Regions from separate parts of the Colwellia sp. MB02u-14 genome, predicted to be linked through region 2. Evidence: predicted binding sites of a transcription regulator. Region 2 holds the regulator's gene; each other region holds the start of a gene.

Region 1 (10,191 bases), on a different contig from region 2:
GAAAGTACGCGAATCAACAATTCGTGATATTGCTTTGTCTAATGATGGTGATTTTATTCTCCTTGGTAAAAGCAACGGGACCGTTGTTCACATTACGATGAGTAACGGTCGTCGTTTAGAGTTTTTAGGTCACACAGAAAAAATTAATGCGGTTGACATGCTTCCCAATGGCCGTATCGCTATTTCAGGCGGTAATGATTACGTTGCTTATATATGGGACACACAAAGTGGTCAGGTTATTTATCGATTTAACCACCCAAGTAGGGTCACTATGGTGGCTATTGATCCCAAAGGTCGCTTCGCTTTTACCGCAGACAGTCAAAAATCATCGAACATTTGGGATTTAAAAACAGGTAAACGCATCAGCCAATTACAGTACTTTAATCGCCAGGAGATTTTCAGCTCTGTACGATTTTCTGACGATGGCACTAAATTATTAACCGGAGCTCCTACTCGAAAGGTTAACCTTTGGAGTATCGCGACGGGTGAAAGACTAGACAGCTGGCGAGTAACGCCAAAAGAAAGTATTCGTGCTGCGGGTGCGGTAGTGTATAGTGTCGCCTTTAAAGAAAAGAACCAAATCATCACTGAAAGTTCATCTGGATACGCTGAACTTTGGCAAAGAAAGTAGCGCTAGGTAACCCAAAATCATGACAATAGAAACCCCCAGAGACATTATCGAATTACGAGAAAGTGTGGAAGCGCTTCAATCTCGTAATGCTTTTCAAGACGATATTATTGAGCAATTAAACAATGAGCTTGCTATCCATCAATTAGAACTATCAGAGCTGAGATCTCAGCTAAAATTAATCGCTAGACGAGTGCAAGATAATACTCCAGGCCAAAGCCAATCGCAAGAAGTAGAGCCACCACCACCTCATTATTAATGTAGTTGTTCTACTTCTACTCGTGTAAATGACATCCTGAATAATTTCAGGTTGTCAAAACACCCACATTACTCTTGCTTAAAAATACCAAACACTTGCTCTTTTGGACGAATTTGTTTCACGACATGTTCTTCTGGTTGTGACATCTGGTGTCCACAGCTCACGCAGGTGACTTTTTCAATGTTGTTTTCTTTGGTTAAACCCATCGTATCCATAGCATTACATTTTGGGCAAATAGCGCCAGCAATAAATCTTTTTTTCATGTTTTTCAATCCAAATAGAATCCAGTAACATTATTTTACCTTGAATCTTATCGATAGGAAAAGGACAATAGCACTCTGAATTAAAATGAGTAATTATAAACCATGATCATAGCCACCGACTTAAGCTTAGATAGAGGCGCTAAAAACCTTATAAAGGCATCAAGCTTTACTATACATCCTAACCACAAAGTTGGCTTAGTGGGCGCTAATGGCTGTGGAAAATCGTCTTTATTTGCTGCGCTATTAGGTGATTTACAACCCGACAGAGGTGATGTAAGCATGCCTTCAGGCTGGGATGTCGCCACGGTAAAACAAGAGACACCTGCGCTTGAACAATCAGCTTTAGATTATGTTATGGACGGTGACAAAGAGTTTCGTCAGCTGGAACAAAAACTTGAACAAGCACGGTTAAATGATGACGGTAACCAAGAAGCCCTCATTATTAACCACATTGATGCCATTAATGGCTATAGTTTGCCTGCACGTGCCAGCGAATTGTTACATGGGTTAGGTTTTTTACAAGAACAACTCGGTAATGCCGTAAAAGCTTTTTCGGGTGGGTGGCGAATGCGCCTTAACTTAGCTCAGGCTCTTATTAGCCGAGCAGATCTTTTATTACTCGATGAGCCCACCAACCATCTAGATTTAGATGCGGTAATTTGGTTACAACGTTGGCTAAAACGCTTCACAGGTACTTTAGTGCTGATTTCACATGACCGCGATTTTCTTGACGATGTTATCGGACAAATTTTGCATATAGAGCACCAAGAGGCAAAGTTATATTCTGGAAATTATACCGCCTTTGAACGCCAACGCGCTGAACATTTAGCCCAACAAGATGCACAATTTCAGAAGCAGCAAAAAGAAGTTGCCCATTTAACCTCATTTGTTGATCGTTTTAGAGCAAAAGCCAGTAAAGCCAAACAAGCACAAAGTCGTTTAAAACGTCTACAAAAATTACCCGACTTAGCGCCAGCACATATCGACAGTCAATTTACCTTTAGTTTCAAAACACCCGAGACACTGCCGTATCCGTTATTGGCCTTAAAAGAGACGACCTGTGGCTATAGCCAAGAAGCCATTATTTTACGAGATGTCGGTTTAACACTTGTGCCCGGAAGTCGAATAGGTCTTCTAGGGAGAAATGGCGCAGGTAAATCGACACTGATAAAGTCGTTAGCTGGTGATATAGCGTTAATTAATGGCGAACGCTATTGTGCTCAAGATTTAACCATAGGTTACTTTTCTCAGCATCAACTTGAACAATTACATATGCCAAGCAGTGCTATTGAACATATTGTCCGTGCGAGACCTGAAACCACAGAGTTACAAGCTCGGAGTTTTTTAGGTAGCTTTGGTTTTACTGGCGACCAAGCATTATCACCGGTAGAAACCATGTCTGGTGGAGAAAAAGCACGCTTGGTATTGGCATTAATTGTTAATGAGAAACCACAATTATTATTACTCGATGAACCCACTAACCATCTTGATTTAGAAATGCGTCAAGCCTTGGTCTTCGCTTTACAAGATTTCGAAGGGGCTATTATTTTGATCGCCCATGATCGCTTTTTATTAGAATCATGTGTTGACGAATTTTTCTTGGTGGCTAATGGGCAAGTTAATGAGTTTTTAGGAGATATTGACGATTATCAACAATGGTTAAACGACGATAAAAAGCAAACACTCAAAAATACCAAGCCAGCAAAATCTGCTGAAATTGTTGATAAGAAACAATTACGAAAAGAACAGGCTGAATTACGCAAAAAAGCATCACCATTGCGTAAGCAAGCAGATAAGTACGAGAAAAAAGTACAGCTATTGCATACCGAATTAGCTGAGGTGGAAGCGATTTTAGCCGAAAGTGATATATATCAAAGTGAGCATAAATCACGCTTAGCGACACTCATTAAGCAACAAGCGAGTCTCAAAGCAAACATTGAAGACAATGAAATGTATTGGCTTGAATTAGAAGAACAAATTGAAGAAGTTATGTTACAAGTTTCAATGTAAAATTTAATCATAAATTTTACATTACTTGCTACACTTAATATCAATAACCTTAAAATAATGAGAACCTTATGAAAAAAACAGCATTCGCCCTTTTTTATCTAGCATTGCTTAGCAGTTTTTCAAGCTTTGCCTTTCAAGGTGATCTTGATAAAGGTATTTATGAATTAAACCGTGGCGCTTTTAAAGCCGCTATTGAAGAGTTTGAGCCGCTGGTTGCCCAAAAGTACTCTCCTGCACAATACCAAATGGCTATGATTTATTTAAATGGCTATGGGGTGAAAAAAGATCCTAACAGAGCATTCGAGTTGCTGTCTCTTTCTGCTGCACAAGGCTACTCTGAGGCCCTATTTAACTTGTCACTTATGTATTCTGAAGGTGTGGTTGTTAAAAAAGATTTAAAAAAAGCGTTTACACTTATGGAAAGAGCAGCGATAAAAGACTTAGTTGGCGCGCAATTTAATCTAGGTGTGATGTATTTTAACGGTTTAGGTACTTATAAAGACTATAAGCAGGCGGCCCGTTGGTATACAACAGCAGCAAAGCAAAATTACGCTTTAGCGCAATTTAATTTGGCACTTATGCATTTTGAAGGATTAGGCGTAGAAAAAAGCGTAGAAATGTCTTATGTATGGAATATTATTGCGGCAAGTAATGGTTATAAAGATGCAGAAAAAAGTAGAGATATGGACGAATTAAAACTCAGTAGTGTACAAATGAGTGAAGCAAGAGAAAAAGCCAACAGACTCTATCAACAATTTATTGAACAAGAAGAATTGAAAGCTAAGAAATAAAATTACATATCCTTTTATAAAATGTTGAAGGAGCAACCATTAAATTAAAGAATCTTTGATCTATATCACAACCATAAAGTGAGTACCGATTTATAATGGCTATGACATTAAGTTATAGCCATTTTTGTTGTAACTCATTTATTTTTATGGAGTCTGTTATGAACTTTTTCGATATGATTATTAATGATCCTGTTGTGCTTTATTCTTTTGCTGGTTTAGTCATTGTTTTAGGTATTTGTGCATTTTACATCTACTATTTTCTTAAAAATATTCATGAAAATAACTGATTAGCATTCGCTATTGTCAAAACCCATTTATTCATAATACTTTATGTACAAAAATCGTTCAAAAGGGTGGTATTGGTTATACGAAGTAACTTATTTCAATTAATGATGATGTATTACTCGCACAATTCAAGTTAAATGTTGAGGTGTGCCTCTGAATTTATCCATTAATCCACCATCCTCTTTGCTTAACTATATTGAACGTAAAACTAAAGGGTGTGAAGAAACAGATGAGAAGCTATCTTCGGGGAAATGAGAGTATGCAAAAAGCCAAGGTTTTATCCATTCAATCGGTGAGACCGCTTAGCGATCCAAGCACTATTCACGATGAGCTAGACCAACTAACCGAACAAATAAATGCTGTAGCAGAAGAAGTACTTGGTGATCCTAGTTTTATTTCAAGCCTAGATGTCAGAGATCGAATGACAACCCAACAGCACTAGAAGACGCGCCTATCCATGTTAATGAATCAGCAAGCACACTCGGGCAAAAAGTAATGCTTTTAGTAGCCAGGTTATACTTATAAAGCCATACGGGTTGACGTGAGCGAATGTCGCTCTCGTATTCAAGATACTCATTACGCGTCAGTAACTTGTGAGAACGAACGCTTAAATGTTATTTTACCAGCCGCCGTGCTTAATAAAAAGGATGAGGAGTCTCGCAAAGGTATGCGCATTAATCAAAGAGTCTAGCATGCACAATTTATGATCAAGCTTAACAAGCTGAGCTTTATTTTGGGCTGACAATATCTATTTATTTTCAATTCACTTACAATCATATTATCCAAAAATCAGCACAGACCTCTATTACTTTAAAATGTTTACTCAAAGTCAATTCATTCCCGCTTGGTGGCTGCACAATGCTCATTGCCAAACTATTCTTGCCAAATTTCTAAGATCTAAAAAACATCTAGAAACTTGCAATGAAACGCTAGAGTTACCTGATGGAGATTTTATTGATTTAGCATGGACCGATAAACCTGAACAAGATGAAACTCGTCCTTTAGTTGTCGTTCTACATGGCTTAGAAGGCTCGGTTAACAGCCACTATGCCAAAGGTATGTTGTCGGCTATAAAAGAGAAGAAATGGCTAGGCGTACTTATGCATTTTAGAGGCTGTAGTGGACGAGTTAATAGAAAAGCCCGTTCATATCACAGTGGTGATACAGATGATATTAGCTATTTGACACAATTTTTAAAACAAAAATATCCGCAGCTACCGATGACAATTATTGGTTTTTCTCTTGGTGGAAATGTATTGGCGCGTTATTTAGCAAAAGAACCCAATAACCCTTATCAAGCGGCGGCAATAATTTGTGCACCATTACATTTAGCCAGCTGCAGTAAGCGGATCAACCAAGGTTTTTCAAGAATCTACCAAAAATACTTAGTTGGCATGCTTAAAGACAGTATTAAAGATAAAATGGCGCGTAATCTCCTTTCGGATCCGTTATCACAAAAACTGTCACAGAAATTAGACAAAATTAAAACCATTTGGCAATTTGATCAACAGGTTACGGCGCCTATTAATGGGTTTGATAGCGCTGAAGATTATTATCATCAAGCCAGTGGACGCTTTATTTTGGATAAAATCAATCAGCCCTGTTTGATTATTCATTCAAATGACGATCCCTTTTTATGTGATGAAAATACGCGTGATATTAGCAGTATTCCAAGTAACATATGTTTTGAGGTCAGTAAAAATGGCGGTCATGTTGGGTTTATTAATGGCAATAACCCTCTAAGACCTAAGTTTTGGCTAGAACACCGTGTTCCAAATTTTTTAGAGAGTTACTTATGATTATCCCTTATAAAGACCTAGAACCAGATACATTAAACAGTATTATTAGAGAATTTGTTTTGCGAGAAGGAACCGAGTACGGTGAGGCCGATGTGCCGTTATCAAAAAAAGTGGCAGACGTAAAAGTACAGTTGGCTAATGGTAGTGCATTCTTAGTTTATTCAGAACTTCATGATACGGTAAATATTTTGCCCATTGACCAGTTTAACCAACAAGAGAATGAGCAAGAAGCTGCACAGTAATATGTAAACAGAAACGAACACTCACTTGTGTTCGTTTCTCATGACTATTGGCTAAAAGTTAACACAAAACTCACGGGTACAGCATAAGCAATGCTTGGTAAACTTGCCAATGACTTTAATTTATTTATACCTGCCACTAAAGCAAAGTCTTCTGCTTTAATAATAAGAGGTTGCAAGGTTGTTACTATCATATTTTTTTCTGATAGCTTCGCCACCATTACCTTCAACATAAGCTCTTGCTCTTGACCATGTAAATTAAGACTCCCTTTCAGTGACATTTGTTCGCTTGAACCAATAGCGATCGCGTCAATATCTGTGGTACTGAGCTGAGCACTAAAGCTCGCTTGTGCAAAACTTTCTGTCTCAAATAGAAACTCAGCCATCCGCGCATCTCGTATAGCAATATTGGTGTCAACACTGCTCAAGTCAATGGTGATATTTGCTAAGCCACTATCGTTGATAAGACCAGAAAATGTTTTAAAGTGGTGATTTTCGGCAATAGTGCCTTTTTTAATAGAAACAAAGGTTAACGATGAGTTTTTTGAATCAAGTTGCCAAGCACTGTAAGCTGGAGTGGCAATGAATAAAGAAAAACTTAATATAAAAATAGATAAAACACGCATAGTGGGTCCTTTTAAAAAATATAAAATTTAAGAGCGTTTTGCTCGGTGAGGTTTAACAATTTGTTGCCAAGGGATATTACTCGCGCCTAAGGTCATAAAATCAGGATTCATTAAACCTTCTCGTTGGTTATAAGTTAACGGTAAAAACTCACTATCAATTATTGAACCACCGGCTTGTTCAATAATACAATGACTTGCACCGGCATCCCACTCACCTGTTGGGCCAATACGTAAATAGCAATCGGCCCCCCCCTCAGCAATTAAACAGTTTTTAAGTGAACAACTGCCCAGTGATACATATTCAAAGGTAAAGTCTTTATTATTGAGGTATTGCCCCATAAGACTGACCTCTTGGCGGCGACTAATCGCGACTTTAATTTTTCGCTTACCATCGTATTGGGCGACATGAATTTGCTTGCTGCCAAGGTTGTTCTCTTTAAAAGCACCCAGTTTATTTTGTCCATAATAGGTTAATTGATGATCAGGCGCATGAATAACACCAATACTCGGCCAACCATTCTCCACCAGCGCAACATTCACCGCGAAGTCTCCGCTGCCCATAATAAACTCACCGGTACCATCAATGGGGTCAAGTAACCAATAACGTGACCAATTTTTTCGCTCGCAAAGTGACAATACACCCACTTCTTCAGAAATAATAGGAATGCCGGGTGCTAAGCGTGAAAGCTCTTGCATTAAGACATCGTTAGCCGCAAAATCGGCACTGGTTACAGGGCTGTTATCGTCTTTCACTTCTGCCGTATAATCGCCAGTTTTATAATGTTTAGCGACTTCAATACCTGCTTTTTTCGCACTTTCTATCGCGATGGCGAGTAACGTTTCATTATTCATTAACATTCACTTAATTTTTATTTTGAGGTTTTATTCACTAAATCTTTTACTAGCATTAAAGCGGCAATGCTTCTTGCTTCATTAAAATCAGGTTGCGCCAACAAAGCTTGATAGTCTGCAATTTTCCAAACAACGATCTCTAATTCTTCAGGCTCATCACCCAGTAATTTTTCACCATATAAATTTTCAGCGAGAAATATTTCCATTGATGCTGCGAAAAAAGCCGGAGCGGTTGCGACTCGATGAACATGTGTGAGTTTCTTTGCTCCATAACCAACTTCTTCTTTTAATTCACGGTTAGCAGCCTGCTCGGGAATTTCGCCTTCATCGATAAGCCCTTTTGGAAAACCAAGTTCATAAGTATGGGTGCCCGCACAATATTCACGTACTAATAATAATGTTTCATTATCAAGCATAGGTACAATCAACACGGCGCCACGACCATACCCTTGCATACGTTCATATTCTCGTTTTTCGCCATTACTAAAGGTGAGATCTATTTGTTCAATTGCAAATAAGCGGCTTTTGGCAACTTGCTTGCGCTGGGTTATTTCGGGGAGTGTTAGAATATTGCTCATGGGGTCTAAAACCTAAGAGTTAAATATTAATAATATAGTCTTAGAATAGCACGTTAACTTTAGATATAATTAATAAATAATAGCTCAAAGGAAAAATAAAATGCTTAATTGGTCAAAAATTTCCACTGTCCTTTTAGATATGGATGGCACTATCCTCGATTTACATTTTGACAATTATTTTTGGCTACATCATTTACCTTTACGCTACAGCGAAAGCGCAAAGATATCACTTGAACAAGCAAAAGAAAACTTGGCAATCCATTATGAAAAAGTGGTGGGGACAATTGACTGGTACTGTTTAGATTATTGGGCTGAACAAACAAAATTACCCATTCAAGCATTGAAGCGTGAAGTACAACACTTAATTAGTTTACGCTGTGATGCGCATGATTTTATGGTGGCGTTACGCGAAAGTGGTCGAGAGATTATTCTTGTTACAAATGCTCATCCAGATAGTTTGTTACTTAAAATTGAGTTGACTCAACTCGATAAGTATTTTGATGTTTTATATTCAACGCATGACTTTGGGGTAACGAAAGAATCACAATTGTTATGGGAACGTTTACAGGGAAAACAAGGCTTTGACCTAGGTAATACCTTGTTTGTTGATGACAGTATTAATATTTTAGAGTCAGCCCAGCAGTATGGTTTTGAACATTTATTAGCGGTTGAAAATCCTGATAGTCAAAAAGCGACACGTACTATAAATAGCTTTCCATCAACATCAGATTTTAGAACATTAATTGATGAAATCAGAAAAAACCCCATTAAATAGTTAATGAACGTGAGTCATCCTAACCAGAGTCGGGATGACTATACCGTGAATTAACCTTTCTAGTATCAGGCCTATTGGTTGATTAAAAGTTCAAGCGGTAACGTCCTTGGTTATCAGCCTTGCCAATAAAAGATAAAGCGGGTTTAAGCTTTTCCGGAAAATTAGCACTGGGCATTAAATAGCCATTTCCAGAAGCTCTTTTCATATTATGTACATAAGCGGAAAACGTTAAACCAAGATCATTTTCAGGTGAAATAATAAGGGCTAAAGCACCTTTTTCACAAGCTAAGGCAGCCGATAAAGCCCCTAATTTTACTTTTTCTGATAATGCCGTTATTGATGCTTTCTTCCAGTCTATAGCCCCAGTCATTTGCTGACATATTGGTTTGCCAACAATAAATTCATCGACCTTTATATCAATAAGGTTATGCGCTTGCAACGGTATAGGTAAATTGAGTTTTTCAGCAATTTGATTAGCCGCTAGACTGATCTCTGCATCGGTGATCTTGATTTTTTCAAGCAATTGGCTCGCGGTGAGTTTCCCTTCTGGACCACTAAATAATGCCCCGCCAAACGTTAACTTAACTTTGGGATCAAGCATTAATAATGAAAAGAAACTTAACTCACTACTGACATTATTAATATCGACATTATCAATACGCACTTGTTTTGCATAGCTTCGCCACACCGTACCTGAAAGCTCAGATACTTGGGCATTATTGGGTAAGTTAATAAAACTAATAACCCAAGCAGCAGGCATCGTAGAGATTAAAAAGACAATATAAACACTAAAAAAAATTGCTCCATAAGCAAACCACTTTTTCATTAACCTTTTCCTAATTGTAAACGACGCACTCTCACGACACCGTTGCGTTCAGCTTTACTTAAATCAATACTTTTCACAACTAAACCTTCATTGTTAGCTAAAAACTCAAGCCAACTGAGTAATTGTATAAACGGTACTTCATCGATCCAAACTTGCAAGTCTTCACCTTGAGGCTGTAAACGTGCGATAGAAATATTATTGCGACCTGCACTGCCATTTACAATACTAGAAAGGCTGCCATTACTCACGGCTGATGCAGC
Region 2 (10,191 bases):
GTGGTGATCCTCAATCAATTAAACATTCTCTCTTATACGGTCGTAATGCTAATGGCATGATCGCTTGGGGCGCAGCATTAGGCGGTGACCAAGGCGTAAAAGAGGTTACCGCTTATGTATTGAGTTTGAGTGGTCGTGAAGTTGACGTTGCAAGTGCAGCGGCAGGTAAAGAAAAATTTGCATTATGTGCATCTTGTCATGGTGCTGACGGTAAAGGCAGTTTAGCGATGGGTATTCCATTGGGTGCGCCAAACTTAACCGACAACATTTGGCTATATGGTGGTTCTCAACGAGCCGTTGAGTCATCTATTAAAAATGGTCGAGCTGGTGTAATGCCCGCATGGAAAGATATTTTAGGTGAACAAAAAATACATCTTGTTAGTGCCTATGTGTACAGTTTATCACAAAAATAACTGCGCTTAATTAGTCTCAATGTAAAGGCCTTGCCGTATTATTACCGCAAGGCTTTTTTATATTTTCCAAGCCAAGAATAGTTAGTAAATTGATCGTTTTTTAATAGTTCCCAATAGAAAAAAGTCGTATAATACAATCACTTTTATCAACTGAAATTTTTACATGAAAACATCTTGGTATAAAGAGCCTTGGGCTTGGTTCGTTTTTATTCTCCCTGCTACTGCGGTTGTTGCTGGTATTTCGACTTACTTTATTGCTAACCATAATCCCGATCCATTAGTCGTGGGTGATTACTATAAAAAAGGTAAAGCAATTAACCTAGAAGTCTCTAAAGTAAAGCTTGCCCAAAAATTAGGGATGCGCTTTGCATTAAAACTGCAAGATAACGAATTAATTATCAAACCTACCGGTATTGATAAAGTATTCCCGGTGTTAAATCTTAATTTTTATCACCCCACTCTTGCTGATAGAGATTTCTATTTAGCACTCACGCCTGACGGTAATGGCTATTTTAGGCATGTATTTGATGAAACAGTAAAGGGAAAGTGGCGCTTAACTATGACTCCTTTTGAAAATCACTGGAAAATTCAAAACACGATTACCTTACCCCAAAGCGAGTTTATCGATATTATTCCTAATATCAGAGAAGCAAACTAATATCGTATAGCTTCTTCTAATTTAGGTGCAGGGCAACCTCACCTAAGCTATAAAAATAGTAAACAGGTATATAATACTCCTTATTTCTTTGGCTATGAATATATGAAAACACTTTGTTATCACTGCGGTGAAATTGTCCCCAATGGCCTAAATTTATCATTGAAAATAGAGCATACCCAACAGCCAATGTGCTGTATTGGTTGTCAGTGTGTTGCACAAGCAATTGTTGATAACGGTTTAGGTGAGTATTATCGCTTTAGAACAGCACCCGCACAAAAAGGTGAACCACTGATACCTGAGCAGTTACAACGTAATAAGCTACTTGATGATGACGACTTACAAAGTGAATTTACTTATAAAACCGATGACTATAACGAGGCTATTCTTACCGTTGATGGCATAAGCTGCGCAGCTTGCGCTTGGCTTATAGAAATGCAACTTATCAAGGTTAAGGGATTAATCAACATAAATGTTAATGCCACAACACAGCGCGCGACAATTCGTTGGGATAATAATAACGTTCAATTGAGTGAGTTGATTAACCGTATTGCCAAAATTGGTTACCAAGCACTCCCATTCAAAGCAAGTACCGCAGAACAACTGAACAAAACTCAAAGTAATAATTACATCAAGCGTTTAGGTATTTCTGGCATTTTGATGATGCAGGTGATGATGATTGCCTTTGGATTATACTTTGGCGCTTTTTCAGGCATGGATGAGTACAACTTAATATACTTACGTTATGCAAGCTTATTTTTAACCATTCCTATTGTTACTTATGGCGCGTTACCCTTTTACAAAGGCGCGATTAATGCGTTAAAGATAAAGCGCTTATCGATGGATGTACCAGTCGCTATCGCTATTTCTCTCGCATTTTCAGCCAGTGCATGGGCGACCATCACTCAGCAAGGTGAAGTCTATTTTGAATCTGTGTCAATGTTCACCTTTTTATTGCTTATTGGTAAATTTTTAGAATTTAGAGCACGAAGTCGTGCAGCCGAAGTTTCAGCTAACTTGCTTAAGCTAATGCCAATGACGGCAACAAAGCTCATTAATGAAGACGGTATCAAAAAAGAAATACTGGTTCCTGCCAAAAAGCTTTGCCCTCTTGATATTGTTTTGATAAAACCTGGGGAAGTTGTCCCTGCCGACGGCACCATTATCTCTGGTAGTAGCCAGCTTAATGAAGCCATGTTATCAGGCGAGCAATTACCCTTAAATAAAGCCGTGGGCGATATAGTCTTTGCCGGTACTATAAATGGTGACGGTAATATTAACGTTGAAGTAAAACACCCTAGTGAGCATTCTTTTTTAAGCCAACTCATACGATTAAGTGAATCATCTCAAGCACATAAGCCTAAATTAGCGAAATTATCAGATAAAATAGCACAATATTTTGTTGCCGTTATTTTACTGACCGCCATAGGTACCGCTCTATACTGGCATCAACATTTACCTGAGGAAGCCTTTTGGATCACCTTGTCTGTTCTTGTTGCTACCTGTCCCTGCGCTTTGTCTCTTGCCACACCCACTGCGTTAACATGTGCGACCACACGCTTAAACCGTGAAGGCATCATGATAAAATCAGCACATGTCATGGAGACATTACCCAAGATAACCACCATTGCCTTTGATAAAACCGGTACCTTAACCTCGGGTGATTTTTCTATTAATCAAACTCAACTTTTTGATAATGAGCATTATAAATATAGTGAACAGCAGGTTTTATCTATAGCAGCCGCACTTGAGTCTTATTCAGAACACCCCTTAGCCAAACCGTTTAAATTATTCCGTGATTATTCATACACCACTGAACAGGTAGAAATTAAATCTGGTTTTGGCATTCAGGGTAAGGTAAATGATAAATACTATCGGATCGGTAAACCACAATGGCTGCTAAGTGACACAAACAAATCAACTGAATTTGAAACCGCTTCATGTTTATTATTAGAAGATAATGAATTAATAGCTGCATTTTATTTAACCGATGAGATCCGTGAAGATGCTAAAAATCTCTTAGGTAATTTGAAGAAGAAAAATATACATACCATTATGCTATCAGGTGATCACGCCGTGGGATGTAACAAAGTTCAAGCATTACTTCATTTAGATGAAGTACACTGTACTTTGTCGGCGACAGATAAAATGGCGATTATTAAGCAACAACCCAATGGTTCAACCATTGCGATGGTGGGAGACGGCGTAAATGATACCCCGGTGTTTGGTGCAGCTCATATTTCTATTGCGATGGGTAGTGGTACTGATATAGCTAAAAGTGGCGCAGACGTTATTTTATTGAATAATCGTTTAAAGTCAGTAACAACGCTGACACGTGTCGCCAGTAAAACCCGCCGTATCATTTGGCAAAACTATTTATGGGCATTTGGTTATAATGCTATCGTATTACCACTTGCCGTAGCAGGTTTCATTACTCCATACATGGCTGTAATAGGCATGTCGGCGAGTTCAATATTAGTCATCACCAATTCATTACGTTTACTCAAAAAATAATCGTGACACAAAAATAGAGAATAAAGACAATGAGCATTATTTATATTTTAATCCCTATTGCGATAATACTAACGGCCTTAGCCATATATCTATTTTTTTGGGCAGTAAAAACTGAACAATTTGATGATTTAGAAAAACAAGGCATGAGTATTTTATTTGATGATAACAACGATAAAAGCGCTGAGAATTCGCCTGAAGCTAACGGTATAGAAAAAAAAGACAATGATACGGGTATTAAGTAACTAATATGCTAAGTATTGATTATTTATCTGCTTTTATCATTGGCTTATTAGGTTCGGGCCATTGCATTGGTATGTGTGGTGGCATAACCACTATGCTAACATCAGCTATATCGCCTCAACATAAGGTAAGTGATCAATTTAAACTGGTCAGTGCTTATAATTTTGGCCGTATTTTTTCTTATACCTTAATTGGTGGTATTGTTGGATTTAGTAGTTCGATTGCTGCAAAAAATATTGGTGTACCCTTAGGTTTTCTTCGACTGTTCGCGGCAGTATTTTTAATATTACTGGGCTTATACTTGGGTCAATGGCTAATGTGGCTATCGAAAGTTGAAAAAATAGGTAAAGTCTTCTGGCGCTTTTTATCACCATTAAGTAAGAGGTTTATCCCTGTAAAAAATACTAAACAAGCTTTAGCATTAGGCGCTATTTGGGGATGGTTACCTTGTGGTTTAGTTTATTCAACCCTAACTTGGTCTTTAGCGAGCGGTAGTACCCTAACTGGCGCCTTGATAATGACATGTTTTGGTTTAGGTACCTTACCGGCGTTGTTGAGTATTTCATTAGGTTCTTTTGGAATAAAGTCTTTGTTAACTAACATGAAATTTAAAAAAATAATGGCCTTTATGATAATTATGTATGGAATATACAGTTTAATGATTGCATATCAACAGTTGTTTTAATATGATCGAAATTATTAAAGATAAATAAATCATTTAGGTTAATATGTATAAAAAGCCATGTTCTACATCTCAGCACATTCATTGTCAAAATTGTAGTATCAGTGAGCTATGTTTACCGTTTTCTTTAAATGAGAAAGAACTTGATACGCTAGACAGTATTATAGACCGTAAACGCCCTATTCATAAAGGTGAACAAATCTTTCAAGATGGCGATAAAATGCAAGCTTTATACGCTATTCGCTCTGGGACATTTAAAACATTCACGGTAAATGAACAAGGCGAAGAACAAATTACCGGTTTTCATTTAGCCGGCGATTTATTAGGTTTCGATGCTATTGCTGAATCAGAACACCCTAGCTTTGCAAAAGCGCTAGAAACATCAATGGTTTGTGAAATACCCTACAACACACTTGATGCATTATCGAATACTATGCCAAAGTTAAAAAAACAAATTCTGCGCATGATGAGTTCGGAAATACGCTCAGATCAGGAAATGTTAACCTTACTTAATCGTAAAAATGCTGAACAACGCTTGGCGACATTTATCTCAACACTGGCGAGTCGTTATCATGCGCGAGGGATGTCAGCAACGGACTTCCGCTTAACTATGACGAGAAGCGATATTGGTAATTATATTGGCCTAACGGTAGAAACCATTAGCCGATTATTAAATCGTTTCCAAAAAAATGAATTAATTGGTGTCGAAGGTAAGCTTATTACTATTTTAGATATGGATAAACTTAACGAGTGTGCTTCACTTTAGTTTCTATATAAATTTATAAAAAATGCTTAACACTGATTATGTTGAGCATTTTTTTATTGAAATATTATGATGTAAAGCAAATAACATGTACCAAATATAGTCTATTGTTAATGTTATTAGTATTTAATGCGTTACGGAGTAAATGTATGGAAAAGTATAAAAAAATATTAGCCGTTATTGACCCAACCACTGAAAATCAAAAAGCATTAAAGCGTGCTATTGAATTAGCTCGCTATAGTGGTGGAGAAATCACCGCATTTTTAACCATTTATGATTTATCTTATGAAATGACGACGATGCTTTCTGGCGAAGAACGTGAAGCAATGCGCCAGTCTGTTATTAATGGTCATCAGCAATGGTTAGCAGAAAAAATTTCTAAAATTAATCACGAAAATATTAACATAGACATTTGTATTATTTGGCATAACCGTCCATTTGAGAAAATAATCAAAAAAGTGCTTGCTGAAAATTTTAATATTGTCATCAAAGGCACACATCAACACGATAAGCTAAAATCTGTTATTTTTACACCAACAGACTGGCATATTCTCAGAAAATGCCCTTGTCCAGTATTACTTGTTAAAGATCATAGCTGGCCAAGTGATGGTAATTTGCTTACCGCACTTAACATGGGCAGCGACGATGAAGAGCACAAAGCACTTAACAAAAAATTAACTCAAGAATCGATGGCTCTCTCATCGCTCATTAAAGCTAATATCCACTTAGTTAATTCTTACCCGGGTACGCCCGTAAATATTGCCATTGAAATCCCAGAGTTTAATGCCTGCGAATATAACGAGACCATGTTTAACCATCATAAAAGTGCAATGGAAAGTCATGCAAATAATTACAACATCCCCATTGAAAATACTTACGTGAAAGAGGGCTTACCTGAAGATGTTATTCAAAGTATCTCTAACGAGATCGATGCAGAATTAGTTGTTTTAGGTACCATTGGCCGTACAGGAATTTCAGCTGCATTGATCGGCAATACCGCAGAGCATGTAATTGACCGCTTAAACTGTGATGTATTAGCCATTAAACCCGATGGCTACATTTCGCCTCTGGCATAAGGTCTATTAGCATTAGGTTTAGATCTTTGAATATAAATTAAAAAGCCAAGAGTTTTCTTGGCTTTTTGCTATACTACGCGCCGTAAAAATCGATATTTTTTCATTATAAATAGCACTAGGAAACACTATGAGCGCTCAATCAGCGACACCAATAGCATCTTTAACAGCCAGCCAAAAAATACAGCTGAATAAACTTGAAAAACGCTTAAGACGCCATGTTGGTCAAGCTATCGCACAATATAATATGATAGAAGATGGCGATAAAATAATGGTTTGTGTCTCTGGGGGCAAAGATAGTTATGCCCTACTCGCTATTTTAATGTTGTTAAAAGAATCTGCACCCATTCATTTTGATATCGTGGCAGTTAACCTTGATCAAAAACAACCTGGTTTTCCTGAGCATATTTTGCCCGCATACCTAGAATCGTTAGGTGTTGAATATAAAATAGCGCAAGAAGATACCTATTCAATTGTTAAAGACAAAATCCCTGAAGGTAAAACCACTTGTAGTTTATGTTCTCGTTTACGCAGAGCCATTCTATACAAGGTCGCGGCAGAAATAGGCGCCACTAAGATTGCATTAGGCCACCATCGTGATGATATGGTTGAAACGTTAATGCTGAATATGTTCTATGGCGGAAAATTAAAATCGATGCCAGCAAAATTGGTCTCAGACAATGGCGAACATGTTGTGATTCGCCCACTAGCTTTTTGTAAAGAAGCCGAGTTAATACAATACGCTCAACTCAAAGCCTTCCCTATTATTCCTTGTAACTTATGTGGATCTCAACCTAATTTACAGCGTCAAAATATCAAGAAGATGCTACAAGACTGGAACGTAAATCACCCAGGACGAATTGAATCAATGTTTACAGCAATTCGTAACGTTGTGCCCTCACATTTATGCGATAGCGAATTATTTGACTTTAAATCGATCAATGCTCAATCAGGGGTTATCAATGGCGGTGATATCGCTTTTGATGATGAACTTATCGTTGCTCCTGTATTAGACGATAACATTAGTATTGAACATAATTCAAAAAACAATCTATCATTTAATAACGCATTGAATATTATCGAAATAAAATAATAATAATACCTGGTTAAAAACATGCTTGAAAAGCTTTTCAAATTAACGGAACACGGCACAAATGTAAAACAAGAAATCATTGCGGGTTTGACGACTTTTTTAACCATGGCTTACATTATTTTTGTTAACCCTGCGATGTTGGCAAATACAGGGATGGACCACGGGGCAATATTTGTTGCAACATGTCTTGCCGCTGCTATTGGCTGTTTTGTGATGGGATTGTTAGCTAATTACCCTATCGCATTGGCACCTGGTATGGGATTGAATGCCTTTTTCACCTACACCGTAGTGTTAGGAATGGGCTATAGCTGGCAAATCGCTTTAGCTGGTGTATTCATCTCTGGTTGTTTTTTTGTATTACTTAGCCTGTTTAATGTTCGCGCATGGATCATCAACTCAATTCCACATTCATTACGTTTTGGCATTGCTGCTGGTATCGGATTATTTCTTGCTTTTATTGCCTTAAAGAATGCAGGTATTGTGGTGGACAGCCCCACGACACTATTAACATTAGGCGATATAACGTCTTTTCAAGCGGTGTTCGCCGCCATTGGATTATTTCTTATTGTTGGTTTGGTCAATCGAGGTATCAATGGTGCTGTCATGATATCGATACTCGTTATAACGGCATTGGGCATACTCATTGGTGATGTAAGCTACCAAGGTATTATATCTATGCCCCCCTCTGTACTGCTCACTTTTCTGCAGCTTGATATTATTGGCGCATTAGAAGTGAGTATGATGGGTGTTATATTTACTTTTTTTTGTAGATTTATTCGATACCTCAGGTACCTTAATTGCTGTGGCTCAACGTGGCAACCTTCTCGATGAAAATGGTAGTTTACCTCGTTTGGGCAAAGCACTGTTAGCGGACTCAACAGCAACAATTGCAGGTGCAGTACTTGGCTCTTCAACCACAACAAGTTATGTAGAAAGTACCGCGGGTGTTAGTGCCGTTGGGAGAACCGGGCTAACAGCCGTAACAGTAGGGGTTTTATTTTTATTGTCACTTTTGTTTTCTCCCCTTGCTGCGATGGTACCGGCTTATGCAACTGCTGACCCATTATTTTGCGTTGCGGTGTTAATGCTCGCAGGACTTGTTAATGTTGATTGGGATGATTTATCACAAGCGGTTCCTGTTGCAGTTATATGTATTACCATGCCTTTAAACTTCTCTATAGCTAATGGTATTGCTTTTGGTTTTATAAGTTATGTTGCTGTACGCTTATTTAGCGGGCATTTTCAGAAACTTAATATGAGTTTAATCATACTGGTGAGTTTATTTTTAATTAAATTTATTTTATTTTATTTTATTTTATTTGCATAATCATAAGGTCAATTATTATGAATAATTTGTTACAGACATATTTAAAAAATTTGGCCATTATGAATATCTTGTCGTTACTAGCATTTTCATCTTCAGCCCAAACGTTATGGAGTGACAACAGCATGAGCTATTTGAAGAATACCAGTGATTTTGAACTCCTTGGTAATGATAATGTTAATGTCATGACTTTTGAGCATGTATCAGGTCATAACTGGGGTGATACCTTCTTCTTTGTTGATAGAACTACAGCGAGCAGTGATGCAAAAAATGGTAAATTCAACTCAACCTATGGCGAATTGTCACCGCGATTAAGTATGAGTTATTTAACCAATAAAGAAGTAACCTTCGCAGCTATTAAAGATTTATATGTAGCAAGTACTTGGGAGCATAACACCAGTAATGATAATGGAGTGGGTTTTGTTTTCAATAATTACTTACTTGGCCTAGGTGCTGCTTGGGATATAAGTGGCTTTGCCTTTGTAAATACAAACTTATACCATGCTAGCAATGATAAGACTGATAATGATATTCAACTCACGCTCTCTTGGGGTTATCCGTTTAGTGTTGGTGAACAAAATTTTATGTTGGATGGTTTTGTTGATTGGTCGTCAGCGGTTGATGACCATAGTGCAGATTTTCACTTTAACCCGCAGTTGAAATGGGATTTAAGCCATAACTTCTCCAAGAGAAAAGTTATGGAGCTGGGTATCGAATATTCCTACTGGCATAATAAATATGGCATTAACGGATTAGATAATCAAAGCGTTGTTAGCTTATTAGTTAAGCTTCATTTATAAAAATGCTAACATTAATAATTTTACTAGCGAGTTTATCACTGAAAGCTACTAAATAGTTTTTAGCTTTGCCCGTATGTTGTCAAAATAGGTTTTATTATGACGGATCATTTCAGTAATTTCTAACACGTAGTCAGTACCACGAATTGAATAACGCATTAAACCAGTCGCTAATATTTGCGGAGACAACGGCTGCTTTTGTGCACGCAATTGTCCGCGGATTGTGCGAAAAACACCATAAGCATGGTGGGTATTAATATTATGTAAGTAACGTTGCACACCATGTTCGACACTATTAAATGCGGCTACTTCATGTTTAGCGCCGTTGTCTCTGCCACTTGGCACCATGCCACAACCTTTCTGATAGCACCACATGCCGAAAAAATTCAAACCGATCCGAGCAAATCGAGATGTTCCCCAAGCAGATTCATTAGCGGCTTGTACTAACGCTAATTCAATAGGCACCACATCAATACGTAACCGTAATTCATTAAGCTGTTGTAATGGTGAATTTTTCTCACTAACTTTATACTTTTTTATTAACCGGTTAAGTAACGCTTGTTGCTCTTCTATAAGGTTTTCTTCTAGAAAAAGCACTTCAATCATAGTCAAAACTTCAAGCCTTAAGGCAAGTAAA
Region 3 (10,191 bases), on a different contig from region 2:
GGTATTCTTCTCTTCTAAAATGGCATTGAGCTGTAGATATACTTTCGGTGGACTTGGTAATGTTTTAACTCTGGCAACAGCTTTAATAATGTGATCTTTAGTGATCGCTTTATTTTTGTCGCCAACTGCCGTAATCGTCTGATGAATATCCACGATATTAAGTGGCAGAGCAAAAGTGTAATGGCAATAATTTCCCGCTTGAGCGCTAAGATGAGCCTCTGCTTCTTTGTCATTAGTAATCGCTACTCGGATCATCGTCGGGTATTTTAGAGATATTGCTTTAAGTAGTTCTAAGCCACTTATTTTTCCTAGATTTAAGACACTGATAATAGCGTCAAATTTATGCTGTTTTAATGCTTTTAAGGCATGTTTAGCATTATCTACATAAGCTGTTTGGCAAGGGCCGTCATAAAATGCTTGTTTTAGTGCCAAGAGTGTTTGGTCTGTATTATCAACGATCAGCACTTTCATTTATTCATACTTCCTATTCTAATATTTACTCTGTACTCAACGTATTACTGCTATTTTGCAGAACCCCTGAATATTCAAGGGGAACTGTCTTCTTCAGTTTTAGCGAAAGTTACATGCGTTCCATGACTTCAATGCCAAGAATATCTAAACCTTGTTTTAACGTTTTCGAAATATTTAAACAAAGAGCTAATCGAGATTTTTTCACTGCTTCGTCAATACCTTCTTTAAGAATAGGGCATGCTTCGTAAAAGCTCATGTATAAACTCGCTAACTCATATAAATAATTACACAATAAGTTAGGGGTAGATTCGCTGATAACCGAGTCTATTACTTCTTCGAGTTGGAGTAATTTTAAAGCTAACGCTTTTTCTTGTGGTTCGATAATGGAGATATCAGCGTTAAAGTTTGTTTGTTCAATTTGTGCTTTATTAAAGATGCTTTGAATACGCGAGTAAGCATATTGTAAATAAGGTGCGGTAGCGCCTTCAAAACTTAGCATCGTTTTCCAGTTAAAAATATAGTCACTGGTTCTATTTTTAGATAAATCAGCAAACTTGACTGCTCCAATACCTACTTTTGTTGCAATTTCATTGAGTTGTTGATCAGAGTAATCAGGATTTTTTTCTTTGATGACTTCTTTTGCCCGAATAACGGCTTCGTCAAGTAATTCTGCTAATTTGATTGTACCACCGGTACGGGTTTTAAATGGCTTACCATCGTCACCCATCATCATGCCAAATGGGCAATGATCATAGCCGACATGTGCCGGTAATAGTCCTGATTTTCGCGCAACAATTTCAACTTGTTTAAAGTGTAAACTTTGACGAGCATCAGTAAAAATAATAATACGGTCAGCTTTTAGTTCCTTGGTACGGTAGCGACAAGCAGATAAATCGGTTGTCGCATATAAATAACCACCACCCGTTTTTTGAATAATAAATACCGGTGCATCACCGTCTTTATTTGCCATTTCATTAATGAAAACAACTTTGGCACCTTCACTAACTTCAGCAATACCTTTGGTCATTAACTCTTCAACAACCGTGGGTAAATCATTGTTATAAGCACTTTCACCCATTATATCGTCACGGGTTAATGTTACGTTAAGTTTCTGATAAATATCTTCACTGTGGACAATAGAAATATCAATGAATAACTTCCACAATACTAAACAATCTTTGTCGCCGCCTTGAAGCTTTACAACATAGTCACGCGCACGGTCAGCAAAGCCTTCTTCGTTATCAAAACGAATTTTTGCTTCACGGTAAAAGTTTTCTAAATCAGAAAGGGCAGTTTCAGCAACTTCGTTGGCATTAAGTTTGTCGCTTAAATGTGCTAATAACATACCAAACTGTGTGCCCCAGTCGCCCATGTGGTTTTGACGAATGACTTTGTCACCACGAAACTCTAAAGCACGCACAACTGCATCACCAATAATGGTTGAGCGTAAGTGACCGACATGCATTTCTTTGGCGAGGTTTGGGGCCGAATAGTCAACAACAACAGTTTTTGCTTGATCTTCTGGGCTTGTACCTCGTTGGGTTACGCCCAATTTTTCATCATTTACCATTTTGGCAAGTTGAGCGGCTAGCCAATGTTTGTCTAAATGAATATTAATAAAACCAGGACCTGCTAATTCAATATTGTCAGCAATACCTTCAAGATCTAAGTGTTCAACAACTTTAGTTGCTAACTCACGAGGGTTTGTTTTTAGCTTCTTCGCTGCACCCATAACACCATTGGCTTGATAGTCACCAAAGTTAGGGCGACTTGAGAGGCTAACCGCTGGGTTAGTGCCTTCAGGCAAACCCGCAAGCACCATAGCTGCAGATACTTTTTCACTTAATAGTTGTTTAATATTCATAAAATAAACTCTTTCTCATGGTTATTTGACTCAATATTGGCATCAATGATACTCACATGCGGTGCATGTTCCGTGTCATTTCTTTAATCTTGAGCCAACTAACTGCGAGAAAGGCGTTATTTCGCAGTTAGTCATATTATTTATAATTAATCTCATTTGATTAAGTAGAATGCTTTTTAACAAGGCGTTTATTCTTTTTTAATTGGGAGTTTAGTTTACTAAATGACCAAAAAAAAAGAATAAATAACGTAGTTAAAATGCTATATACGACATCAAATTTAGTGTTCTCGGGTTTGGTGGAACTGGATGTCTGGATGACGCTCTTGCGCCAAATTCAAATTCACCATAGTAGGGGCAATATACGTTAAGTTGTTACCACCATCTAGCGCTAAATTGTCATAGGCTTTTTTACTGAATTGCTCTAAGGTTCGTTCATTATCACACGTACACCAACGGGCTGTTGCCACACTTATAGGTTCGTAGATAGCGTCAACTTTATATTCAGTTTTTAAACGCTGTACCACCACTTCAAATTGCAATACACCTACCGCACCAACAATCATCTCGTTTGAGTTAAATGGTCTAAAGACTTGCACTGCACCTTCTTCTGAAAGTTGGATCAAGCCCTTTTGTAATTGCTTGGCTTTTAACGGATCGCGTAAACGAATACGGCGGAACATTTCAGGGGCAAAATTTGGAATACCACTAAACTTCATCATCTCACCTGACGTAAACGTATCGCCAATTTGAATACTGCCGTGATTATGTAAACCAATAATATCACCGGCGTAGGCTTCTTCTACATGTGCACGGTCACCCGCCATAAAGGTTACAGCATCAGCAATTTTTACATCTTTGTTAATGCGTACTTGGCGCATTCTCATGCCTTTTTCATATTTACCTGAGCAAATACGCATAAAGGCAATACGGTCACGATGTTTTGGATCCATATTCGCTTGAATTTTAAAAACAAAGCCGGTGAACTTTTCTTCTTGAGCGGTAACTTCTCTAACGTCTGTTAAACGCGGTAAAGGTTTTGGTGCCCACTTAGTTAAACCGTTTAGCATATGGTCAACACCAAAGTTACCCAAGGCAGTTCCAAAAAATACTGGTGTGAGTTCACCCTTTAAAAATTCTTCTAAGTTAAACTCATGTGAGGCACCAGAAACGAGCTCTAACTCTTCACGTAAATCGTCAGCATAGGTACCAATGACTTTGTCTAATTCTGGGTTGTCAAGCCCTTTAATAATTCTCTCTTCTTGGATCATATGACCAAGGCCCGACTGATATAAAAATATCTCGTCAGTTAAAATATTATAAACACCTTTAAATTCTTTACCCATACCAATGGGCCAAGTAATAGGCGCACATTTTATTTTAAGAACCTCTTCTACTTCATCCATCACTTCCATTGGATCTCGTACATCGCGATCCATTTTATTCATAAAAGTAATAATAGGTGTATCACGTAAGCGCGTAACTTCCATTAATTTAACCGTACGTGCTTCAACACCTTTAGCAACATCGATAACCATTAAACACGAATCGACCGCGGTGAGTGTTCGGTAGGTATCTTCGGAAAAGTCTTCATGACCCGGCGTGTCGAGTAAATTGACCAAGCAACCGTTATAAGGAAATTGCATGACAGAGGTTGTAATAGATATACCACGCTCTTTCTCCATTTCCATCCAATCAGATTTTGCATGCTGACCTGATTTCTTACCTTTAACAGTCCCGGCTCTTTGCAAAGCTTGACCAAAAAGTAATACTTTTTCAGTGATGGTGGTTTTACCCGCATCAGGATGGGAGATGATTGCGAAAGTACGTCTTAGATTAACTTCATTAGCCTGTAGCGTTGTCATGTTTTAAAAGTTCTCTTTGGTGTACATGCTAATGCACATAAACAATTTTCTTAAAGTCCTTGGGATCTTCTAATAATCCCATAATTGGCGCGCATTGTACCATAAATATGAAAAGCCGCATCAGGGGACTGTCTTTAAATAATGATTTTTATTAATAATATTTATAGTCATTTTAACTTTGAAATTTTTTTATCAGCCATAAACCATTTTTTCGTAAATAAAGGAGATTTGCGTATGCAGAAGGATAAATGAGTAGGTAAATAGACGTGTTATTTAAATACTTGATCAAAATCAATATCCAATATGGGTAATGTTGTAAATTGAGTGTGTTCGCTGCATTAACAAAGCGACTATATAAAATTTCAAGGTGATAGTGTGGACTTAGCAAGAAGAAATTTTTTTAAAGCAAAAAAACTAACCACAACACCAGCAGTTCGGCTGCCATGGGTGATTAACGAAGTCACTTTTATTGATGGTTGCACACAATGCGGTGACTGCATAACATCTTGTCCTGAAAACATTATTAAAAAAGGTGATGGCGGTTTCCCTGAAGTTAATTTTCTATTGGGTGAATGTACCTTTTGTCAGCAGTGTGTCGAGAGTTGTCAGCAAAATATTTTTATTGAATCTGGCCTTATTGCTTCAAGTACTGCTTGGGATTTAGATATATCAATTAAGAGCGATTGTTTGGCCGCTAATGGAGTCTTTTGTCAAAGTTGCCAAGATAGCTGCGAAACTGAAGCTATCTCTTTTAAGTATATCAATTCATCTGTACCACAACCCCATATTACGCTAAACGACTGCACAAGTTGTGGCGCCTGTGTGGCTATTTGCCCGCAATCATCCATTCAATTAAAACCCAAAAATTCAGCAGAAGAACAATCTGCAAATACCAATAGGAGAGTTATATGAGTGCTCTTGAACAAATGATTTGGAATATTTTAGGTTATTCATCGATGCCCGTTATTTTTTTAGCCGGTTTTGCCGGTACCGCACTAGTGGCTGTCGCACTTTTAAAAATGTTAGGTGTTAAATCTGTAGGGGAAAAGTAGTGATAAATCTATTAGAAGAACCCATCAATATTGCAGGTGTGCTTTTTGTTGCTCAGCTAAGTAACACTGAAAAAGTGGCTAAAGAATTAGGAAAGTTCCCTGGGGCTGAAGTGCATGAAATTGCCGATAATGGCTCTATGGTAGTAACCATAGAAGAGAACGATTTAAACAGAGATGAAAAAGGCAAAGGCCTTATTAACACCATAACAGATATGAGTAATTTACCGGGCGTGGTCTCATCATCATTGATTTTTCATCATAATGATTATGGATTACCACAACATCAGGGGATAAAGGTATGACATTAACAAGACGCGATTTTATAAAAGCAAATGCAATTGCAGCAACCGCTGTAGCGGCTGGAATTGCTGTACCTACTTCAGCTTCAAACCTGATCACTAAATTGTCAGATACAACCATAAAATGGGATAAAGCCCCTTGTCGTTTTTGTGGCACAGGTTGTAGTGTGCTTGTCGGTACACAAGAAGGAAAAGTTGTTGCTACTCAAGGCGACCCTCAGGCACAAGTGAACAAAGGCTTGAATTGTATCAAAGGCTACTTTTTATCTAAAATCATGTACGGTAAAGACAGATTAACTCAGCCTTTACTGCGGATGGAAGACGGTGTTTATGCTAAAGACGGTGAGTTCACGCCGGTAAGTTGGGATACTGCCTTTGATGTCATGGCTGAAAAGTTTAAAGCGGCTTTAAAGAAAAAAGGACCAACTTCTGTCGGTATGTTTGGCTCGGGTCAATGGACCGTTTGGGAAGGTTATGCCGCTTCAAAATTAATGAAAGCAGGCTTTCTAACTAACAATCTTGATCCTAATGCGCGTCATTGTATGGCATCTGCTGTTGGTGGTTTTATGCGTACCTTTGGTATCGACGAACCTATGGGCTGTTACGATGATTTAGAAGCTGCGGATGCGTTTGTACTTTGGGGCTCTAACATGGCAGAAATGCACCCTATTCTATGGTCGCGTTTAGCTGACCGCCGTTTAAGTCACCCTCATGTAAAAGTTAACGTATTATCAACCTATAAGCATCGTAGTTTTGAACTTGCTGATAACGGTATGATTTTCACACCGCAAACAGATTTAGCGATATTAAATTTTATTGCAAATTACATTATTCAAAATAATGGCGTAAATGAAGACTTCATGAAGAAGCATGTGAATATTCGTGAAGGCGTTACGGATATTGGTTATGGTTTACGTCCTTCTCATCCATTACAAAAAGCGGCTAAAAATCCTGATAGTGGTGCTTCAACACCGATGAGTTTTGACGACTTTGCTAAGTTTGTAAGCACTTATACGATTGAGTACACCTCTAAGCTTTCAGGCGTATCAGAAGCTAAGTTATTAACGCTAGCCAAGCTTTATGCTGATCCTAAAGTGAAAGTGACTTCATTCTGGACCATGGGCTTTAACCAACATACGCGTGGTGTTTGGGCAAATAATTTAATGTACAACGTACATTTGTTAACTGGCAAGATATCAGAGCCGGGTAATAGCCCGTTTTCATTAACGGGTCAACCGTCAGCGTGTGGTACAGCACGCGAAGTAGGTACTTTTTCACATAGATTACCCGCTGATTTAGTGGTGAAAAATCCTAAACATAGAGCAATAGCTGAAAAAATTTGGAAATTACCCGAAGGTACCATTCCACCTAAACCAGGCTTTCATGCGGTTTTGCAAAATCGTAAGCTTAAAGACGGCGAATTAAATGCTTATTGGGTGATGTGTAATAACAATATGCAAGCAGGGCCCAACATTAATGAAGAAGGGATCCCAGGTTACCGTAACCCTGAAAACTTCATCGTTGTTTCAGACCCATATCCAACGGTAACAGCCCAAGCCGCTGATTTAATTTTACCTACGGCTATGTGGGTAGAAAAAGAAGGCGCTTATGGTAATGCAGAGCGTCGTACGCAATTTTGGCATCAACAGGTGAATGCACCAGGTGAAGCACGCTCAGATTTATGGCAAATCGTTGAATTTTCTAAACGCTTTAACATTGAAGAAGTATGGCCTGAAGAACTACTTGCTAAGAACCCAGAATACCGTGGTAAAACAATGTACGACGTGCTTTACGCTAACGGTAACGTAGACAAGTTCCCGATGAGTGAATCTAAAGGGGATACTAACTTTGAAGGGGATTACTTTGGTTTTTATATTCAAAAAGGTTTGTTTGAAGAATATGCGACCTTTGGCCGAGGACATGGTCATGATTTAGCCCCCTTTGATCGTTATCACGAAGAGCGTGGTCTTCGCTGGCCAGTCGTTGATGGTAAAGAAACCAAGTGGCGCTTTCGTGAAGGGCATGACCCTTATGTTGAAAAAGGCAGTGGAGTTCAGTTTTATGGTCACAAAGACAAAAAAGCGATTATCTTTGCTTTACCCTATGAATCCGCTGCAGAATCACCCGATGAAGATTACGACTTATGGCTAAGTACCGGTCGTGTACTTGAGCATTGGCATTCTGGCTCTATGACCGCGCGAGTTCCTGAACTTCATAAGGCCTTCCCTGATGCGGTGTTATTTATTCATCCAGATGATGCTAAATCACGAGGCTTACGCCGTGGTGATGAAGTGCTCATTGAATCTCGCCGTGGTGAAGTAAAATCAAGGGTTGAAACCAGAGGGCGTAATAGACCACCCAAAGGTTTGGTGTTTATGCCTTGGTTTGATGCAAAACAATTGGTTAATAAGTTAACCCTAGATGCTACCGATCCTTTGTCTAAACAAACTGACTTCAAAAAATGTGCGGTAAAAGTGAAAAAAGTCACTGTTTAGAACGGATTAAATTTATGTAACCTATTGGGTCGAGGTAAAAAATGAAAATATTACCATTAATAATGATAACTGCTAGTTTAGCTATGTCGATGAATGTACAAGCTTATCAAGAAGTAACATCGGGTGGCTTAGAAACTATCCGCGGTATGGCTAAAGTGAATGAAACAAAAAGTGCTGAAGCGCTTAAGCGGGTAATTAAAGATAAAAATCCGATTAAGCGTAACTATGTCCACCAACCACCTGTTGTACCACATCAAATTCGAGGGTATCAGGTTAATAAAGACAGCAATAAATGTTTAACTTGTCATAGCTGGAAATATGCCAGAGAAACAGGGGCAACCAAAATTAGCTTAACGCATTATGAAGCCCGTGACGGTAAAACATTGTCAGATGTTTCACCGCGCCGCTATTTTTGTTCTCAATGTCATGTCACTCAGGCTGATGCACCTGAGTTGATTGACAATACGTTTAAACCCGTTGAATTGTTAGGTAGTAACTAATGACTTTTCTTTGGGTAGCTAAAGGGGATTAAGATGACAAAAGAATCAAAAATTAAAAGCTTACTCAGGTATTTAAAATCACCCAGTAGTGCAGCTCTGTGGTTTATTTTAGCGATTGGTTTTGCGGGGGGAGTTATTTTCTGGGGGGGCTTTAACACCGCCCTAGAGGTTACCAACACGGAGGCGTTTTGTATTAGCTGTCATGAAATGGAAGATAATGTCTATGAAGAGTACAAAGAAACCATTCATTATGCTAATCGTTCCGGCGTTCGAGCCACCTGTCCTGATTGTCATGTGCCAAAAAAATGGACACATAAGATCGTTCGAAAAATAGCGGCAAGTAAAGAAGTTTGGGGCATGCTGACCGGTTTAATTGATACCAGAGAGAAGTTTCAGGATCACCGCCGTGAATTGGCTGAACGTGAATGGAAACGTATGAAAGAGAATGATTCACTGGAATGTCGTAACTGCCACAACTTTGAGTACATGGATTTTTCAGAGCAAGGCAATCGCAGTGTTAAAATGCATTCAAGTGCCTTAGCCTCAGGTGAAAAAACCTGTATAGACTGTCATAAGGGCATTGCCCATGAATTACCAGACATGAAAGGTGTAGCTAACTGGTAATTAAATATCAGCAGGTATTTGTAAAGCTTAATATTGCTATAGAAAAACTAAAGCCTCTTTAATTTTATGATTAAAGAGGCTTTATCTTGTTGATGCTATTATTATTATTTTGGATTACACATGATGCTTGATGCGAAATTACTATATTCATGTGTAACTTAAGCAAGGTTAGAAAACTTTTTTCATTACAATGGCATCTTCATAGCCAAAGCCTGATGCACTTGGGTAATACCCTGTTCTTCGACCTGTTTCGGTAAAACCACTATTGATATACATCATTTGTGCGCTGATATTTTTTGCACGAACTTCTAACCAAATAAGCGTGTTGTTGAGTCGTTTTGACTGGTCAAAGAAGTGTTCAAGTAATACTTTGCCATAACCCTTGCCTTGCAGTGTTGGTGATACACATATATCCATTAAGGTAGCTTCACCCGCAACATGTTCACCAATGTAAAACCCCACTAACTCATTATTTACCTTTAAATAATAACCAAAATAACGTGCGCCAATACAGCTGTTAAAAGTTTTTTCACTCCATGGGTGAGAATGACACGCGTTTTCTATCGGCATTAATGAATCTACATCGTTGGGAGAAATTTTATGGTAGCTAAAAGTCATATTATTGAGTTTTCTTGTAGTTTTTGCCAAAGTGCTTTTTTTAATAGCGGAGAATTTTTTAAAATGTTAATAGAGGGGGTGACCAAGTGATACTTTGTAAGCGAAATATTAGTTTGCTCGCTGAATTGCCACGTTAATAAACCCATCGATAAGGTCTTGTTATCGCAGCTTACTTCGCCCAAAGACAAGCCTAAACAGTTTAGAATATCAGTAAACATTGTAGTCTCAACCAATGCAGAAAGTTCGATGCTTATATAGTCAAGGGTATCAGTACTGTTCTTTTTTTCACTGTTTTTTAACTGCCAAAGTTCGATGCCCATAGCTTGTAAATGCGAAAACTGTCTTTTAGTCATGGTCATAAATAGGGCGATAAAACCTAGTGTAAGTCAGGTCGACATAATGACAG

The links. The regulator FNR, encoded in region 2, switches genes on or off when oxygen is low (the NO sensors DNR and NnrR bind a similar motif). The targets are predictions, from matches to a motif close to TTGATCTAGATCAA.
Region 1: the regulator FNR is predicted to act here: its motif matches at 4,007-4,020, upstream of H4J52_RS12955 (DUF3149 domain-containing protein).
Region 3: the regulator FNR is predicted to act here: its motif matches at 4,479-4,492, upstream of napF (ferredoxin-type protein NapF).

Annotation. Positions count from the first base shown of each region.
Region 1 covers NZ_JACGUX010000079.1:576,834-587,024, forward strand. The annotation lists gene H4J52_RS12930 (hypothetical protein) at 1-631, shown strand, start outside; gene H4J52_RS12935 (SlyX family protein) at 651-887, shown strand; gene H4J52_RS12940 (YheV family putative zinc ribbon protein) at 956-1,150, opposite strand; gene H4J52_RS12945 (ATP-binding cassette domain-containing protein) at 1,253-3,160, shown strand; gene H4J52_RS12950 (tetratricopeptide repeat protein) at 3,229-3,951, shown strand; gene H4J52_RS12955 (DUF3149 domain-containing protein) at 4,110-4,238, shown strand; gene H4J52_RS12960 (hypothetical protein) at 4,496-4,678, shown strand; gene H4J52_RS12970 (hydrolase) at 5,052-6,035, shown strand; gene H4J52_RS12975 (YheU family protein) at 6,032-6,277, shown strand; gene H4J52_RS12980 (YceI family protein) at 6,322-6,900, opposite strand; gene cysQ (3'(2'),5'-bisphosphate nucleotidase CysQ) at 6,928-7,752, opposite strand; gene nudE (ADP compounds hydrolase NudE) at 7,770-8,330, opposite strand; gene yrfG (GMP/IMP nucleotidase) at 8,431-9,105, shown strand; gene H4J52_RS13000 (type II secretion system protein N) at 9,188-9,931, opposite strand; gene gspM (type II secretion system protein GspM) at 9,931-10,191, opposite strand, start outside.
Region 2 covers NZ_JACGUX010000065.1:36,447-46,637, reverse strand. The annotation lists gene ccoP (cytochrome-c oxidase, cbb3-type subunit III) at 1-413, shown strand, start outside; gene H4J52_RS07055 (FixH family protein) at 577-1,071, shown strand; gene H4J52_RS07050 (heavy metal translocating P-type ATPase) at 1,174-3,582, shown strand; gene ccoS (cbb3-type cytochrome oxidase assembly protein CcoS) at 3,612-3,824, shown strand; gene H4J52_RS07040 (sulfite exporter TauE/SafE family protein) at 3,830-4,507, shown strand; gene fnr (fumarate/nitrate reduction transcriptional regulator Fnr) at 4,551-5,270, shown strand; gene uspE (universal stress protein UspE) at 5,417-6,343, shown strand; gene ttcA (tRNA 2-thiocytidine(32) synthetase TtcA) at 6,471-7,433, shown strand; partial or broken gene H4J52_RS07020 (NCS2 family permease) at 7,455-8,760, shown strand; gene H4J52_RS07015 (outer membrane protein OmpK) at 8,778-9,557, shown strand; gene H4J52_RS07010 (glucosaminidase domain-containing protein) at 9,606-10,191, opposite strand, start outside.
Region 3 covers NZ_JACGUX010000087.1:318,858-329,048, reverse strand. The annotation lists gene H4J52_RS17845 (HDOD domain-containing protein) at 1-471, opposite strand, end outside; gene argS (arginine--tRNA ligase) at 581-2,335, opposite strand; gene prfC (peptide chain release factor 3) at 2,614-4,197, opposite strand; gene napF (ferredoxin-type protein NapF) at 4,573-5,109, shown strand; gene H4J52_RS17825 (TIGR02808 family protein) at 5,106-5,249, shown strand; gene H4J52_RS17820 (chaperone NapD) at 5,249-5,551, shown strand; gene napA (nitrate reductase catalytic subunit NapA) at 5,548-8,043, shown strand; gene H4J52_RS17810 (nitrate reductase cytochrome c-type subunit) at 8,085-8,543, shown strand; gene H4J52_RS17805 (NapC/NirT family cytochrome c) at 8,577-9,167, shown strand; gene rimI (ribosomal protein S18-alanine N-acetyltransferase) at 9,336-9,785, opposite strand; gene H4J52_RS17795 (DNA polymerase III subunit psi) at 9,782-10,144, opposite strand.